Regions from separate parts of the Citrobacter sp. CFNIH10 genome, predicted to be linked through region 1. Evidence: predicted binding sites of a transcription regulator. Region 1 holds the regulator's gene; each other region holds the start of a gene.
The links. Region 1 encodes LexA, which represses DNA repair genes until DNA is damaged. Its sites were predicted from a motif close to TNCTGTATGTACATACAGNA; they were not measured.
Positions count from the first base shown of each region.

Region 2: the regulator LexA is predicted to act here: its motif matches at 2,439-2,458, upstream of rmuC (DNA recombination protein RmuC).
Region 3: the regulator LexA is predicted to act here: its motif matches at 2,780-2,799, upstream of sulA (SOS-induced cell division inhibitor SulA).

Region 1 is NZ_CP026216.1:1,722,213-1,728,326, reverse strand. It holds gene traF (conjugal transfer protein TraF) at 1-1,083, opposite strand, end outside; gene zur (zinc uptake transcriptional repressor Zur) at 1,365-1,880, shown strand; gene C2U53_RS11695 (CsbD family protein) at 1,958-2,167, opposite strand; gene dinF (MATE family efflux transporter DinF) at 2,298-3,623, opposite strand; gene lexA (transcriptional repressor LexA) at 3,709-4,317, opposite strand; gene C2U53_RS11680 (diacylglycerol kinase) at 4,440-4,808, opposite strand; gene plsB (glycerol-3-phosphate 1-O-acyltransferase PlsB) at 4,979-6,114, shown strand, end outside.
Region 2 is NZ_CP026216.1:1,430,948-1,437,061, reverse strand. It holds gene ubiJ (ubiquinone biosynthesis protein UbiJ) at 1-104, opposite strand, end outside; gene ubiE (bifunctional demethylmenaquinone methyltransferase/2-methoxy-6-polyprenyl-1,4-benzoquinol methylase UbiE) at 118-873, opposite strand; gene rmuC (DNA recombination protein RmuC) at 968-2,395, opposite strand; gene udp (uridine phosphorylase) at 2,549-3,310, opposite strand; gene C2U53_RS10345 (dienelactone hydrolase family protein) at 3,571-4,380, shown strand; gene metE (5-methyltetrahydropteroyltriglutamate--homocysteine S-methyltransferase) at 4,447-6,114, opposite strand, start outside.
Region 3 is NZ_CP026216.1:3,280,392-3,286,505, reverse strand. It holds gene yccS (YccS family putative transporter) at 1-2,020, shown strand, start outside; gene C2U53_RS19475 (TfoX/Sxy family DNA transformation protein) at 1,974-2,603, opposite strand; gene sulA (SOS-induced cell division inhibitor SulA) at 2,821-3,330, shown strand; gene ompA (porin OmpA) at 3,686-4,741, shown strand; gene matP (macrodomain Ter protein MatP) at 4,818-5,270, opposite strand; gene C2U53_RS19455 (Lon protease family protein) at 5,456-6,114, shown strand, end outside.

The DNA of each region.
Region 1 (6,114 bases):
GAAACCTTTGGTTTCGGTCAAATCACCGTCTGCACTCAGCGTCAGCAGCTCGTTTTGCCACGCCATACCGGCGGTGACCAGCGGGCGAATCTGGTACGTGTCTTTGTAGTTTCGCGTTTCACCCGTCATGCCGTGGGTGATAGTGATCGATTTGGTATCCAGATCGCGTGAAATGAGGTTCTGCCCGCTGATCCCCACCGTCCAGTGTTCACCAAAGTCCGCCGCAATCCCGGCGTCGACGTTAAAACCAGTGTCATCATTACGATAACGACTACTGTTCCAGTCGCTGCTGTCGTAGTTATAGATAGAGGTGGTGTAATTGTAGAGCCAGGTTTTTTGCAGTTTTGGCGTAACGCCAATCGACACCGGCACATCGCCGAACGTAAACTGTCGGGCAACGGCGATACCATAATCTGAAACAATTGCCGCGCGTCCCGATGCCGTCGAGTTGAGGTGTTTGGTTATCTCATCTGAGCCTTCAATCGCCGCCTTCCCGGCTTCAACGAGCGCATAGGTATCGCTGCCCTCAATCCGGCGCAGATAGTCAATATCACCCTGATCAATGGATGAACTGACCCGTCCATGCGCATAGCCCTTCGCCACGAAAGCCAGGGAAAGCGTCTCATTGGGAATGCTCACCGCCAGTCCCGCCCCTGCATTGGCGCGTGCCGTTTTCCCTTTCAGGTATTCGAGTTCATCGGCAAGATCGCGTGCCGCGCCCTGAAACTGATTCAACACGCCGCGCGGGTTGAGCAAAACTTCCTGCGGCGTCAGATTATCAACCACCTCATCGTAGTAATCGATTTTGTCGCTGATCTCATCAATTTCATCCTGAAGATTATCTTTGTCGGTGATTTGTGCACCGACCGCCGGAAGAATCACGGTAACGCTGTCTTCAGGCTTCGCTTTCGCCAGCAACGCCGGGTTAATGAGAACCCCGCTACCATAATTTGCCGACGCCACGCCCGTTCCGCCCATCGCGTCGTTACGCGCTTCCGCCCAGGTATTCGCCGCGTTCGCCTGTTGGGAAACCAGGAACGAGACCACAATTGCCACCACCGAAAAATTAAAATTTTTATTCACAGTAAACCTATTTTATTTGCAGGTGAAATAATGCCTCAGCCAGTATCAACGCGGCTGAGTAGGACTATTGCTGTGATAAAATGGGTGAAGATGACGCTATTCGCTCCATGCAGAACTTGCTGGAATGTTTTTATTATGTGACAGACATCAATATGTATAGAAGAGAATGCGAAACAGGGAAAGATTAGCAGGCGATTTATCGTGCCGGCCTGGATCTCGGCGTTTCTCCCATAACATGATAAAGTGAGGGTTTTCTTACTTCACGCGATCCGAGGTGCCCAATGGAAAAGACCACAACGCAAGAGTTGCTGGCGCAAGCTGAAAAACTGTGCGCGCAACGCAATGTGCGCCTGACCCCACAGCGCCTTGAGGTGTTGCGTCTGATGAGCCTTCAGGAAGGCGCAATTAGCGCTTACGATCTGCTCGACCTGCTGCGTGAATCAGAACCGCAGGCCAAGCCGCCAACGGTCTATCGCGCACTCGATTTTCTGCTTGAACAAGGTTTTGTGCATAAGGTTGAATCCACCAACAGCTATGTGCTGTGTTACCTGTTCGATCAGCCAACTCATACTTCCGCGATGTTTATCTGCGACCGCTGTGGTGCGGTGAAAGAAGAGTGTGCGGAGGGCGTGGAAGACATTATGCATACGCTGGCGGCGAAGATGGGGTTTGCCCTGCGCCACAATGTGATTGAAGCACACGGATTATGCTCAGCCTGCGTGGAAGTGGAAGCCTGCCGTCACCCTGGCGAGTGTCAGCACGATCATTCGATTCAGGTTAAAAAGAAACCCCGTTAATGAAGTGGGCGGCATGCTATGCCGCCCGAAGCAAACAGAGGGGCTTACATCCTTGTACTCACGGGTATGAGGGTAGCTTACCACCGATAGTCGTTGCGTTTTTCCCAGCTATCGACCTCTTTCTCCGCCTGGTCTTTCTCGTAACCATAACGTTCCTGAATCTTACCGACCAGTTGATCACGCTTACCTTCAATGACTGTCATATCGTCATCGGTCAGTTTGCCCCACTGCTCTTTCACTTTACCTTTAAATTGTTTCCAGTTACCGCCGGCTTCGTCTTTATTCATCATAAAGTCCTCTTTATTAGGCTGTGAATAGTGAGAGTAAACCGCCCAACTGCGTTCGTTTTCTGCTGGACGTGAGATTAAGTGTAGTCAGAGATTCTGGGTTCAATTCACTATTCAGAATCTTTAACCATCACGAAGCCGAAAACCAGGTCCCATTCCGCCAGTGGCGCCGCCAGATCCAGGCTAATGACAGTCCGCGCAGCGCCAGGAAAACCGCCAGCGCCAGCCACAAACCGTGATTCCCCAACACGGGGAGGGTCAGCAAGGTCAGCGCAAACCCGGCAGCCGCGACCGCCATACTGTTACGCATTTCAGCCGCCCGCGTTGCACCGATAAACATACCATCCAGCAGATAGCACCAGACGCCGACCAACGGCAAAATCACTTGCCAGAGCAGATAGCGATCGGCCAGTTGCTGGATTTGCGGGAGTGATGTCAGCAGCGCGACGATCTGTTCGCCCGCGAGCAGATAAACCACTGAGAACAGCAGTGCGACAATACCTGACTGACGGCACGCCGCGCGCCAGACCTCCAGCAACTGACTGCCATCGCGGGCGCCATAGGCCTGACCGGAATGCGCCTCCACGGCGTAGGCAAAGCCATCCAGCGCATAGGCCGTAAACGTCAGCAACGTCATCAACACGGCGTTAACGGCGATGATATCGCTACCCAGTCTGGCCCCCAGCACGGTAATGGCACCAAAACAGAGTTGCAGCAGCAGCGAACGCAGCATGATGTCGCGATTAAGCGCCAGAAGACGACGAAAGTTGCCGCGCCAGGCCTGCCTGAGTATGACGAGAGAGACGCCCCGCAAGTGCAAGACCTTACGCACCATCAACAAACCGATCAGCAACGTCGCATATTCCGCAATCACCGTCGCCAGTGCGGCCCCCTGCACGTTCATATGCAGCCCCATTACCAGCCAGAGGTCGAGCACAATGTTCAGGATATTGCCGACAATCAGCAGGATCACCGGCGCACGCGCGTATTGCACGCCCAGTAACCAACCGAGCAGAACCAGATTCGCCAGTGACGCCGGCGCGCTCAGCCAGCGAATGGCCAGGAATCGCCTCGCCTGTTCCAGCACCGCTTCGCTGCCGCCGACAATGTGTAGCGCCAGGTCGATAATCGGCGTGCGGAAGATAGCAATTAATGTCCCTGCGCCCAAAGCCAGGACCAGCGGTTGCACCAGAGCCCTCGCCAGCGCCTGAGGATTCTTCGCGCCGAATGCCTGCGCCGTCAGCCCGGTAGTGCTCATCCGTAAGAAGAGCAGTAGCATAAACAGAAAGCTGGTTGCGGTTGCGCCTACTGCCACACCGCCGAGATAGACGGGGCTGTCCAGGTGACCAATGACCGCCGTATCCACCAGTCCCAGCAGCGGAACGGTGATATTGGAGAAAATCATCGGTAAGGCGAGGCGCCAGAGTGCTTTGTCAGCAGAAGCAAAAAAAGGCATGGAGACGAGCCTGAGAAGAGGTCATAACGAGAGTGGTGAGAGTGCCGGATAACGACGTAAACGCCTTATCCGGCCTAAAGAAGTACTACAGCCATTCACCATTACGGATGACGCCAACGGCCAGTCCTTCGATGGTAAAATTCTGTTCGCGAAGGTCAACCAGGATTGGTTTAAATTCGCTGTTTTCGGGCAGCAGTTCAACTTTATTGCCCTGTTTTTTCAGGCGCTTGACCGTCACTTCATCGTCGATACGCGCTACAACCACCTGACCGTTACGCACGTCCTGGGTTTTGTGTACCGCCAGCAGATCGCCATCCATAATGCCGATGTCTTTCATCGACATTCCGCTGACGCGCAGCAGGAAATCGGCGTTCGGCTTAAACAAAGATGGATCCACCTGATAATGGCCTTCAATGTGCTGCTGCGCCAGCAGCGGCTCGCCCGCCGCAACGCGACCGATGAGCGGTAACCCTTCCTCTTCTTCCTGCAGCAGTCGAATGCCGCGAGAAGCACCGGAGACGATTTCAATCGCCCCTTTACGTGCCAGCGCCTTCAGGTGTTCTTCAGCCGCGTTTGGGGAACGGAACCCCAAACGCTGTGCGATCTCCGCACGCGTCGGTGGCATACCTGTCTGGCTGATGTGATCCCGAATGAGATCAAACACCTCTTGTTGCCTGGCCGTTAACGCTTTCATTCCGCCCCCTGGGTGTATATACAGTTATGCTGTGAGTATATACAGCTAAAGGTGATTTTGGAACCACAAACTACACATTCGACAGCAGATTTAGCCGGTTATGGAATCAGGGTCGAAAAACGTTAGCGAAAATGTGGCCACAACAGGAGTCCCCAGGTGATCAGCGCCACAATGATAGAAAGCAGTACCGCCGCCGACCCCATATCTTTTGCGCGACCAGAAAGTTCGTGATAATCAGAGCCGATACGGTCCACTACCGCCTCGATGGCGCTGTTCAGGATTTCAACAATCATGACCAGCATGACAGAGCCTATCAGCAGAACGCGCGTAATGGCATCCACGTCCAGCCAGCAGGCGATAGCCACGGCCAGCAGCGCCGCCACGCTTTCCTGACGGAACGCGGCCTCGTTAATCCACGCGGCGCGAAAACCTTTCCAGGAATAGCCTGCAGCTTTGATAATTCGGGTGAATCCAGTGGTATTATTAGCCATTAAAAGAACCTTTTTGCATTATTGGCGTCAATGACATTGTCTTGTTAACTCATGTAATTCGAGTTAGGGCAACGCGGCGCGAAGTATGACGGGATAGACCAGAAATTCACATGACTTTCTGATATCCTTGCAACGCAATTGCATTATTAACCAGAGGCTTTACATCGTTTATGTCCGGCTGGCCACGAATTTACTACAAAATACTGAATTTACCATTAAGTGTACTGGTAAAAAGCAAGTCTATTCCGGCAGATCCTGCCCCGGAATTGGGACTCAACACCTCTCGCCCAATTATGTACGTTTTGCCGTACAACTCCAAAGCGGACTTGCTGACGCTGCGCGCGCAATGTCTGGCGCACGATCTCCCCGACCCGTTAGAACCGCTGGAGATCGATGGCACACAGTTGCCGCGCTATGTGTTCATTCACGGCGGACCGCGTGTCTTCACCTATTACACGCCGAAAGAAGAGTCCATCAAGCTGTTCCATAACTATCTCGACCTGCATCGCAGCAATCCGGATCTGGATGTGCAAATGGTGCCGGTGTCGGTGATGTTTGGACGTTCTCCGGGTCGTGAAAAGGGCGAGGTTAACCCGCCGCTGCGCATGCTTAATGGCATTCAGAAATTCTTTGCCGTCTCCTGGCTTGGCCGCGACAGCTTTGTCCGCTTCTCGCCTTCCGTCTCTCTGCGCCGAATGGCCGATGAGCACGGCACGGATAAAACCATTGCGCAGAAACTGGCTCGCGTGGCGCGTATGCACTTCGCCCGTCAGCGCCTGGCCGCGGTGGGGCCGCGTCTACCTGCGCGTCAGGATCTCTTCAACAAGCTGCTGGCCTCCAAAGCGATTGCCCGCGCGGTGGAAGACGAAGCGCGCAGCAAGAAAATCTCCCATGAAAAGGCGCAGCAAAACGCCATTGCGCTGATGGAAGAGATCGCCGCCAACTTCTCTTACGAGATGATTCGCCTGACCGACCGTATTCTGGGCTTCACCTGGAACAGGCTGTATCAGGGGATTAACGTTCACAACGCAGAACGCGTTCGCCAACTGGCGCACGACGGGCACGAAATTGTTTATGTTCCCTGCCACCGCAGCCACATGGACTACCTGCTGCTCTCCTACGTGCTCTATCACCAGGGGCTGGTGCCGCCGCACATCGCTGCAGGTATCAACCTGAACTTCTGGCCGGCAGGCCCGATCTTCCGCCGCCTGGGCGCGTTCTTTATTCGTCGTACCTTTAAGGGCAATAAGCTCTATTCCACGGTTTTCCGTGAGTATCTGGGCGAACTGTTCAGCCGCGGCTACTC
Region 2 (6,114 bases), 290 kb from region 1:
TTTCCCAGCAGACGCGCTCGCGCCGTTTTCAACGCCGGCGAACGATACAGGAATGAATTAAGCAAACTTTCCATTCCTGCAGTCACTAAGGGTTTAAAAGGCATCCCCGTTCTCCTGTCAGAACTTATAGCCGCGATGTAGCGCAACCACACCCGCTGTCAGGTTGTAATAGTCGACACTTTCGAACCCGGCGTCCTGCATCATCGCTTTCAAGGTGTCCTGATCGGGATGCATACGGATGGATTCCGCCAGATAACGATAGCTATCGGCATCATTGGCGACCATTGAACCGATACGCGGCAGGATATGGAACGAGTAGGCGTCGTACGCTTTGCTCAGTGGCTCGATAATCGGTTTAGAGAATTCCAGCACCAGCAGACGACCACCTGGCTTCAGGACACGGAACATCGAGCGCAGGGCTTTGTCTTTGTCCGTGACGTTACGCAAACCGAAGGAAATAGTGATGCAGTCAAACGTATTGTCCGGGAACGGCAGCGCTTCCGCATTGGCCTGAACATATTCTACGTTGCCAATCACGCCGATATTGCGCAGCTTTTCACGACCCATTTTGAGCATTGAGTCATTGATGTCAGCCAGAATCACCTTGCCGGTCTCCCCGACCAGACGGGAGAATTTAGCCGTCAGATCGCCGGTTCCCCCGGCTAAATCCAGTACTGTCTGACCACGGCGGACGCCGCTACAGTCGATGGTGAAGCGCTTCCACAAACGATGGATGCCAAAAGACATCAAATCATTCATAACATCATATTTTGATGCCACAGAATGAAAAACGTGGGCCACCATGTCCGCTTTATGCTCTTTAGCGACAGTCTGAAAACCAAAGTGCGTCGTTTCTTGTGAATTATCCACCATCTCAGTGCCTGCTCATCAAAAAATTGTTCGAGAAGTGTAACAGATTGGGGCGCATTGCCCTACCCTTCTGCCCGTCCGGGTTACTCCGAACGGACTAATTCGATTGCTGCTTTATCCCGTCATCGTCGGAATAAGATGCATCTTCCTGCTCTTCAGGTACCGATCGCAACCGATACTCTTCATCCTGCGTTGTGGCCTGTTCCGCCAGTTCAGGGTTAATCTCGCGCTTAATTTCTACCCCTAAGCCGCGAAACGCTTCGGCCTGCGCCAGCACGTTGCCGCGCCCCGACGACAGCTTTTTCATCGCCTGACGATAGTTATCCTGCGCTTTGTCCAGACTCTGCCCGATGGAGGACATATCGTCGACAAACAGCCGCATCTTGTCATAGAGCTTACTCGCACGGTCCGCAATCTGTTGCGCATTACGGCTTTGATGTTCGTAACGCCAAAGATTCGCAATGGTTCGCAACGCCACCAGTAATGTCGTGGGACTGACCAGCATAATATTATTTTTAAGCGCTTCAGTAATCAGTTCGGGCTGTCGGTCGAGCGCTAACAGAAACGCGGGCTCCACCGGGATAAACATCAGCACGTAATCCAGCGTGCGCAGCCCCGGAAGCTGCTGGTAGTCCTTACGTCCCAACAGGCGAATATGGTTACGCACCGAAGCAATGTGTTCCTGAAGCGCGCTTTCGCGGGTGTAATCGTCTTCCGCATTAAAATAGCGCTCATAGGCCACCAGCGTCATTTTGGCGTCGATCACCACATCTTTTCCCTGCGGTAAACGTACAATTACGTCGGGCTGCATGCGGGAACGAACGTCATTCTCGATACTGACCTGCGTTTCGTACTCATAACCTTCACGCAGTCCGGATGCTTCCAGCACACGGGTGAGTACGACTTCGCCCCAGTTCCCCTGCGTTTTATTATCGCCTTTTAGTGCACGCGTCAGGTTGACCGCTTCCTGGGCCATTTGTGCATTAAGCTGTTGAAGATTGCGAATTTCATGCGCCAGGGTGTGACGTTCTCGCGCTTCCTGACCAAAGCTGTCCTGAACCTGGCGACGGAAACCGTCCAGTTGTTCACGCAGCGGCGTCAGCAGCCCATTCAGGCTCTGTCGGTTTTGCTCATCAACCCGGCGATTGCTTTGCTCAAAGATTCGGTTTGCCAGGTTTTCAAACTGTTCGCTCAGACGCTGCTCGCTGTTGATCATCTGGCGAATTTTATCTTCCGCATGCTGCTGTGTGGCTTCCATTCGCGTGGTCACTTCACGCAGATCCGCTTCCAGCGAGGTGTTAATGCTGCGCAGGCTACGTAATTCGTTATTGAGCAACTCGCACTCATCACGCCAGTGTTCACTTTGGGCAAGCTGTTGTTTGGCAGCACTTAATGCCGCAACCATCTCTTCACGTTCAGCGAATTGTTCGGCTTTCTGTTGCGCATGCTGATAGCTGGCTATCAGCCAGCCAAGCGCAATGCCCACCAGCGCAATAACCGCATAAATGATGATTGAGATATCCAAAATGCCTCCCGACGCCATACATCACCCGCACAAAATAGAATTGTGCTGTATAAACGTCCAGTTTTAAAGAACTTTCCTGCGAGGCGGTACGCAAATAATCGCGTAAAAGCAAAAGGCCGAACGCGTCGGCCTTGTTTACGGAAGAGAAGAGAATTAGATGAGACGACGTGCCGCTTCCACCACGATTTTCACCGCATGGCTTTCAGTTTGTTTCATCGTCTCCGCATTCGGGATCTCTTGCTGGGTGCGGTTGACGATTACCCCCGCAACCATCCCGGCGCGCAGGCCCTGGCTTGCACACATGGTCAGCAGCGTGGCGGACTCCATTTCGTAGTTCATCACGCCCATTGACTGCCACTCTTCCATGGAGCCTTTGAAACGACGTACTACGCGACCGGAGAAAGTGTCGTAACGTTCCTGGCCTGGGTAGAAGGTGTCAGAAGATGCAGTTACGCCCACGTGAGTTGTGGCACCGATGGATTTTGCCGCTTCAACCAGCGCGGTGGTGCATTCAAAGTCAGCGACTGCCGGATACTCCATCGGCGCAAAGTGCAGGCTCGCACCATCCAGACGAACGGACGCCGTGGTGACCAGAACATCGCCGACATTGATATGCGGCTGAATGGCCCCCGTGGTGCCAATACGCAGGAAAGTACGAATGCCCAACTGAGCCAATTCTTCCACCGCTATAGAAGTTGATGGGCCGCCGATACCGGTCGAGCAGACGATGACGGCTTTACCGTCCAGCTCTGCGCGCCAGGTAGTGAATTCACGGTGAGATGCCAGTTTAACCGGCTTCTCCATCAGCGCGGCGATCTTTTCTACACGTTCCGGATCGCCAGGGACGATAGCCAGCGTAGCCCCTTGTAAATCGTTCTTGGTGAGGCCGAGATGAAAAACGTCAGACCTGGACATATAAAACTCCTCTGTGATTCGGTTTTTGTCAGAAGAAGCAAAAAGACACTTTACCGAAGGACTTAAGATATTTTCGTGACCGCTATCACCATGATGCAATTCATTTGCATGAATTTACCTACAAAAAGTGATCAACATCACATCAATAGCCCAACTTTCTCTTTCTTTGCACAAAAAGCGAGCCGTTTGAGGCAGTGTGAATGGTTAAAGGCTGTCTATAGTTAATAGTGCGCTATTTTTCTAAGGGTACGGAGAATACCATGACATCAACACCACAAACCGGTTTTGCACCTGCAGCATCCCCTATTGCCTCTACCTCAGTGCATACCCCGGACGACGCCATCGTCGCGGGTTTTACGTCAATCCCTTCTCAGGGGGACGAGATGCCGGCGTTTCACGCCCGGCCGAAAAAGAGCAATGGCCCACTGCCTGTGGTCATTGTAGTGCAGGAAATCTTTGGCGTGCATGAACATATCCGCGACATCTGCCGTCGTCTGGCGCTGGACGGCTATTTGGCTATCGCGCCAGAACTCTACTTCCGCGAAGGCGATCCCAATGATTTCGCCGATATTCCCACGCTATTGAGCGGTCTGGTGGCGAAAGTGCCGGATTCTCAGGTTCTGGCCGATCTGGATCACGTCGCCAGTTGGGCGTCCCGCAACGGTGGCGATGTTCATCGTCTGATGATCACTGGCTTTTGTTGGGGCGGACGTATTACGTGGCTGTACGCGGCGCATAACCCGCAACTGAAAGCCGCTGTAGCCTGGTATGGGAAGTTGGTTGGCGATAAGTCGTTGAATTCGCCGAAACATCCTGTCGATGTGGCGACCGATCTGAACGCCCCGGTGCTGGGTCTGTACGGCGGTCAGGATAACAGTATTTCACAGGAGAGCGTGGAGACCATGCGCCAGGCCTTACGCGCCGCTAACGCCAATACGGAGATTGTTGTCTATCCTGATGCCGGTCATGCCTTCAATGCCGACTACCGCTCGAGCTATCACGAAGAATCTGCCAAAGACGGCTGGCAAAGAATGCTGGCGTGGTTTGCACAGTACGGAAGTAAGAAATAACGCAGGTCTGAACCGCCCCCCGACAACAGGCCCGGTGGCGACTTCGCCTTACCGGGCCCAGGAAGATCACGCCTGACGCAGATTCTGCGCGGCTTTCACCATGTTCGCCAGCGCGGCGCGGGTTTCCGGCCAACCGCGGGTTTTCAGGCCACAGTCCGGGTTCACCCACAGGCGTTCAGCCGGGATACGTTGTGCCGCTTTTTGCAACAGCGCCTCAATCCACTCTACGCTCGGGACATTCGGCGAGTGAATGTCATACACGCCCGGTCCGATTTCGTTCGGATAGTCGAACTCTTCGAACGACTCCAGAAGCTCCATGTCGGAACGTGAGGTCTCAATGGTGATCACGTCAGCATCCAGCGCGGCAATAGAATCCATGATGTTGTTAAACTCGCAGTAACACATGTGGGTGTGGATCTGGGTATCATCTTTCGCCACCGCCGCGTTGATACGGAACGCTTCCACGCCCCACGCCAGATAAGCCGCCCAGTCGCTACGACGCAACGGCAGCCCTTCGCGTAGTGCGGGTTCATCAATCTGAATGATGCCAATGCCTGCCGCTTCCAGATCCGCCACCTCATCACGCAGTGCCAGCGCGATCTGTTTGGCGATGGTTTCGCGGGTGACGTCTTCACGCGGGAAGGACCAGCAGAGAATGGTCACCGGGCCGGTCAGCATGCCTTTTACCGGTTTGTCAGTCAGCGACTGAGCATACTTCGCCCATTCTACGGTGATCGCTTCCGGACGGCTGACGTCGCCGATCACCACCGGCGGTTTCACGCAGCGAGAGCCGTAACTCTGCACCCAGCCATTCTGGGTGAAAACAAAACCATCGAGGTGCTCACCGAAATATTCCACCATGTCGTTACGCTCGGCTTCACCGTGGACCAGCACGTCCAGGCCTAAGCGTTCCTGCTCAACAATCGCCTGCTTAATATGCTCCGCGATGCCAGTGCGATAGTTGTTAGCATCAAGCTGCCCTTTTTTGAAGTCCAGACGCAGGCCGCGGATTTCAGTAGTCTGCGGGAAAGAACCGATAGTGGTCGTCGGCCATGCAGGCAGGTTGAAGCGCGCACGCTGAGCCTCAGCGCGCACTTCGTACGGGTTCGCCCGCTGGCTGTCCTGCGCGGTGATGGCCGCCAGACGTTTTTCCACTGCTGCATTGTGCACACGGGTCGAGTGGCGACGCGCCTGAATCGGTGCGCTCCATTCGGCGATGGCGGCGGTATCGCCGCTGTTCAGCGCATCGCGCAGCAGCGTCAGTTCACCACACTTTTGCAGGGCGAAGGCAAACCAGCTCTTCACTTCCGCATCCAGACGCGTTTCAACGCTCAGGTCGATCGGGCTGTGCAGCAATGAGCAGGACGAGGCCACCCACAGATCGCGAAGGCCTACGATATCTTTAATCTGGGCATATTTTTCTGTCAGATCGGCACGCCAGACGTTGCGTCCATTGACCAGACCGGCAGACAGCAGCCAGTCAGTCGGCAGGCGTTTGTGCAGCGCTGTCACGTCATCTTTACCGTGGACCAGGTCAACGTGGAGTCCTTGTACCGGCAGCGCGGCAATGGTATCAAGGTTAGGCGTCACACCTTCAAAGTAGGTGGTCAGCAGCAGTTTCACCTGCCCGGAAAGCGCATCGTAGGCCGGTTTGAAGGCGTTCAGCCACGTCTGCGGCAGTTCCAGCACCAGCGCGGGTTCGTCGATCTGCACCCACTCGATGCCGCGTTTTGC
Region 3 (6,114 bases), 1.6 Mb from region 1:
GGTGGCAGCGGCGCTGACCGATCTGGACGATCGTCTCGCGGGTCGTCTGCGCAACCTGATCATTACGCTAATCTGCTTTTTTATCGCCTCTGCGTCAGTCGAGCTACTGTTTCCTTACCCATGGCTGTTCGCCATCGGACTGACGCTCTCTACCAGCGGTTTTATCCTGCTCGGCGGTTTAGGGCAGCGTTATGCGACGATTGCCTTTGGCGCATTGCTGATCGCCATTTACACCATGCTTGGGGCGTCGTTGTACGCACAATGGTATCAGCAACCGCTTCTGCTGCTGGCGGGCGCTATCTGGTACAACGGGCTGACGCTTATCGGCCATTTGCTGTTCCCGATTCGTCCCTTGCAGGACAATCTGGCACGCAGCTATGAACAACTGGCGCACTATCTGGAGCTGAAGTCACGGCTTTTTGACCCGGATATTGAAAATGAAAGCCAGGCACCGCTTTATGACTTAGCGCTGGCCAACGGCCAACTGATGGCGACACTGAATCAGACGAAAGTGTCCCTGTTGACTCGCCTGCGCGGCGACCGGGGGCAGCGCGGCACGCGGCGAACTCTGCATTACTACTTTGTGGCGCAGGATATTCATGAGCGCGCCAGCTCCTCGCATATTCAATACCAGACGCTACGTGACCATTTCCGTCACAGCGACGTGATGTTCCGCTTTCAACGCCTGATGTCGATGCAGGGCCAGGCCTGTCTGCAACTGTCGCGCTGTATTTTGTTGCGCGTCCCCTATCAGCACGATCCGCATTTTGAACGCGCCTTCACGCATCTCGACGCCGCGCTTGAGCGAATGCGGGCAAACGGCGCCTCCGCCGATCTGCTGAAAACGCTGGGATTTTTACTGGCTAATTTGCGCGCCATCGATGCACAACTGGCAACAATTGAATCAGAACAGGCGCAGGCTATGCCGCGTAACGAATCGGAGAGCCAGCTCGCCGATGACAGTCCGCACGGGTTCAGCGATATCTGGCTGCGTCTGAGTCGTAACTTTACTCCCGAATCGGCGCTGTTTCGCCATGCGGTCAGGATGTCTCTGGTTCTGTGCGTCGGCTACGCGATCATTCAGATAACCGGTATGCATCACGGTTACTGGATCCTGCTGACCAGCCTGTTTGTTTGTCAGCCAAACTACAACGCCACGCGGCACCGCCTGGCGCTGAGGATTATCGGTACCCTGGTCGGGGTGGCGATTGGTATCCCGATTTTATGGTTTGTTCCGTCGCTGGAAGGTCAGCTTATTTTACTGGTGATCACCGGCGTTCTGTTCTTTGCCTTTCGCAACGTCCAGTATGCCCACGCCACTATGTTTATCACGCTGCTGGTTCTGCTGTGCTTCAACTTGCTCGGCGAAGGGTTTGAAGTCGCCCTCCCCAGGGTGATTGATACGCTCATCGGCTGCGCCATCGCCTGGGCGGCAGTGAGCTTTATCTGGCCGGACTGGCGTTTCCGAAACCTCCCGCGAGTGATGGAAAGAGCGACCGATGCAAACTGTCGCTATCTTGACGCCATCCTGGAGCAGTACCATCAGGGACGCGATAATCGACTGGCATATCGGATTGCCCGTCGCGATGCCCATAACCGCGATGCTGAGCTGGCCTCCGTGGTGTCGAATATGTCCAGCGAGCCCGACGTGACGGCACAAACACGTGAGGCCGCGTTCCGTTTGCTCTGCCTCAATCATACATTCACCAGTTATATTTCTGCTTTAGGTGCGCATCGTGAGCAACTCACCAACCCCGACGTGCTGGCTTTGCTGGACGATGCGGTCTGTTATGTTGATGATGCGCTACATCATCTCCCGGCCGACGAAGCGCGCGTGCAGCAAGCTCTCGCCGAACTGAAACAGCGCATTCAGCAGCTTGAGCCACGTCCGGACAGCAAAGAACCACTGGTGATTCAGCAGGTCGGTTTACTGGTGGCCCTGCTGCCGGAAATGGGGCGGCTACAGCGGCAAATCACTCACTCTTCTCCACCGACATCGGCACCGGTGAAAGCGACTTAACCCACAGAGCAAGCTCCTGGCGGCGTATCGCCGGGAGCGCCGCTTCATGGATACCATAAATAGCCCCTTCAAGATTAAACAGCACCTTGTCAGTGATGGATTTGTTCATTTGTCGCAGTCGCAACCAGCACATTTTAGCGCCCAGCATTCGCAGGGTGGCGACGTCGTAGATCCCCGCTTCATTCAGCAAACTCTCCAGATGAAAGGTCATATTGGGGAGATCCTTAAGCCGCTGCTGAGAACTGCGGGACAACTTCTCCTGCAACGCGGCATCCAGCGAAAACTTCGACAACTGGATCAACTGTTGCTGGTCGCGCCAAAGAGTGTCATCAACCTGATAATAATTAAGCATGACCGGACGCCCGCGTTTAAGAAACGTCAGCCAGACCGGGGAATGTTGCACGCAATACTGTACGCTTTGCTCACAGGCACGCAGATAGAGCTCCCCATTGGCAACCATCGCAAAGACGGTATTCCTGATTGTCAGACTGTAACTGCCAAACAGTGAGCGGAAGTGGATCGTCCCCAGAGAAGATAAATATTCCTGTGATTTATAGATCCTGTCATAGGAGTGAATTTTCATAAAATTCCCTTTTAAATCATAAACTAAAAGAATGATTTGCCGTCACGAATCCGTTAATGACGAAAATAGGCAACTTATTCTCAAGGGGCAAGCTGAATTTCGTTTTTACCGCTACCATGAATAAAAATTGCGAGTCTCTTTCCGAAAATAAAGTTGATCTTTCACGACATCAGGGTTACTGTACATCCATACAGTAACTCACAGGGCTGGATTGATTATGTACACTTCAGGCTACGCAAATCGTTCTCCGTCATTCTCTTCCACATCGAACACGATGGCGCGCGTCTCTTCCGAGAAAGTGTCCACCGGGCTTATCAGCGAAGTGGTCTACCGCGAAGACCAGCCCATGATGACGCAGTTACTGCTGTTACCGCTTCTTCAGCAGCTAGGACAGCAATCGCGCTGGCAGCTCTGGCTGACGCCACAGCAGAAGCTGAGCCGTGAATGGGTTCAGTCTGCCGGGCTTCCGCTGACTAAAGTGATGCAAATTAACCAACTGTCCCCCTGCCATACGCTGGAATCAATGGTTCGTGCATTGCGCACGGGCAACTACAGCGTGGTAATTGGCTGGCTAACAGAAGAATTAACAGAAGAAGAACATGCTGAATTGGTTAAGGCGGCAGATGAAGGAAATGCGATGGGATTTATCATGCGTCCCGTGAATGCACACACCCATGCCACGAGACAGCAAACCGGGCTAAAAATTCACTCAAATTTGTATCATTGAGTAAATTTAGGATTTATCCTGGAATTTTTTTTCCTCCTCGACCTTCACATTGAGGACTAACGTTTTTTTTCTGTGAACGCTTGGCGCACGCGGTTCCCGCGAAATCTGGCGATAAATTCTGATGCGCCAAATGTTAAATATTATGTATACAAGCTTTTTTTTTTCATATGCCTGACAGAGTTCACACTTGTAAGTTTTCAACTACGTTGTAGACTTTACATCGCCAGGGGTGCTCGGCGTAAGCCGCAGATATCGGTAGAGTAACTATTGAACTACTCCCCCGGTGAAGGATTTAACCGTGTTATCTCGTTGGAGATATTCATGGCGTATTTTGGATGATAACGAGGCGCAAAAAATGAAAAAGACAGCTATCGCGATTGCAGTGGCACTGGCTGGTTTCGCTACCGTAGCGCAGGCCGCTCCGAAAGATAACACCTGGTACACTGGTGCTAAACTGGGCTGGTCCCAGTACCATGACACTGGTTTCATCAACAACAACGGTCCGACCCACGAAAACCAACTGGGTGCCGGTGCGTTCGGTGGTTACCAGGTTAACCCGTATGTTGGCTTTGAAATGGGTTACGACTGGTTAGGTCGTATGCCGTACAAAGGCGACAACATCAACGGCGCTTACAAAGCTCAGGGCGTTCAGCTGACCGCTAAACTGGGTTACCCAATCACTGACGATCTGGACATCTACACTCGTCTGGGTGGTATGGTATGGCGTGCAGACACCAAGGCTAACGAACCTGGTGGCGCTTCCTTTAAAGACCACGATACTGGCGTATCCCCAGTATTCGCAGGTGGTGTTGAGTACGCAATTACTCCTGAAATCGCTACCCGTCTGGAATACCAGTGGACCAACAACATCGGTGACGCTAACACCATCGGTACTCGTCCAGACAACGGTCTGCTGAGCGTAGGTGTTTCTTACCGTTTCGGTCAGCAGGAACAAGCTGCTCCGATCGTAGCGCCGGCGCCGGCTCCGGCTCCTGAAGTACAGACCAAACACTTCACTCTGAAGTCTGACGTTCTGTTCAACTTCAACAAAGCAACTCTGAAACCAGAAGGCCAGCAGGCTCTGGATCAGATGTACAGCCAGCTGAGCAACCTGGATCCGAAAGACGGTTCCGTAGTGGTTCTGGGCTTCACGGACCGCATCGGTTCTGACGCTTACAACCAGGGTCTGTCTGAGAAACGTGCTCAGTCTGTTGTTGATTACCTGATCTCTAAGGGTATCCCGGCTGACAAGATCTCCGCACGTGGTATGGGCGAATCCAACCCGGTTACTGGCAACACCTGTGACAACGTGAAAGCTCGCGCTGCACTGATCGACTGCCTGGCCCCGGATCGTCGCGTTGAGATCGAAGTTAAAGGCATCAAAGACGTTGTAACTCAGCCGCAGGCTTAAGTTTCCGTCTCATGAAAAAACCCCGCGCTGCGGGGTTTTTTTTAGCTGTCAGCAAAACAGCTTTAATGAATACCAGTCACTCTTTGCCTAACAACGCCTGCAGATCCTGCTTTAGCGAAGACATCTTGTTAGCGTACTTCTCTTTATTCTCTGCATCTTCAATCAGCTGCACTACGGTCTCTGATAGCGTTTTGCCTCGCCGCTGTGCCAGCCCTGCCAGTCTCTGCCAGACAATAAATTCCAGATCGATAGATTTCTTTCGCGTGTGCTGATGCTCAGCATTGAAATGACGTTTACGCCGCGCGCGTATCGTCTGTTTCATGCGGTTTTGCAGCGCGGGACTCATATGTTCGTCAATCCAGAGATTGACCCGCACCGGTTCATTTTCCAGCGTAAGCAACAAATCCACGGCCTCCTGGGCTGCACTGGCCTCCACATAACGGGTTATTAATTCCCCTTCGCGATGCTTCTTCACCAGGTACTTCCACTTCCAACCGCTTTCAAGATTCTCAAGTTGTTGATATTTCATGGCGATCTCAATGTTACCGTGTCACTCTTATCAGAATATCAGCTTTTTTAGCATCTGAAGAAAAGAATCTTCAGGCTGTGAGCCACTCTGCAGCCTCCTGTGCGTTTGCCATCGCATTCCACGTGTGAAGCGCGGACGGTTACGCTATAATCGCGTCTTTTACAACAGACTAAAAAACATCAACTTTGACCATTACGAAACTTGCATGGCGTGACCTTGTCCCTGATACCGAAAGCTATCAGGAGATTTTTGCACAGCCACATGTCACTGAAGAAAACGACACATTACTGAGTGATACTCAACCACGTTTGCAATTTGCCCTGGAGCAATTGTTACAGCCCAGAGCCTCATCCCCTTTCATGCTGGCCAAAGCCCCCGAAGAGCTTGAGTATCTTAATCTTCTTGCCGATGCCGCACGTGCCTTGCAGCACAATGCCGGTCACCTGACGGGAGGTCATTACGAGATCTCTGGTCATACGATTCGCTATCGTGACGCTGAGCGGGAAGAGGATAATTTTTCTACCTTATCTCAGGTGGTGATTGCCGACTGGGTTGAGGCAGAGCAACTGTTTGGCTGCCTGCGTCAATTCAATGGCGACATCACGTTACAACCGGGACTGGTTCACCAGGCCAATGGCGGCGTGCTGGTTATCTCGCTGCGCACTCTGCTTGCACAACCGCTACTGTGGATGCGCCTGAAAGCGATTGTCAGCCGCGAACGCTTTGACTGGGTAGCCTTTGATGAATCACGTCCGCTACCAGTCTCTGTGCCGTCTATGCCGCTTAAACTGAAGGTGCTGTTAGTCGGTGAGCGCGAATCGCTGGCGGACTTCCAGGAGATGGA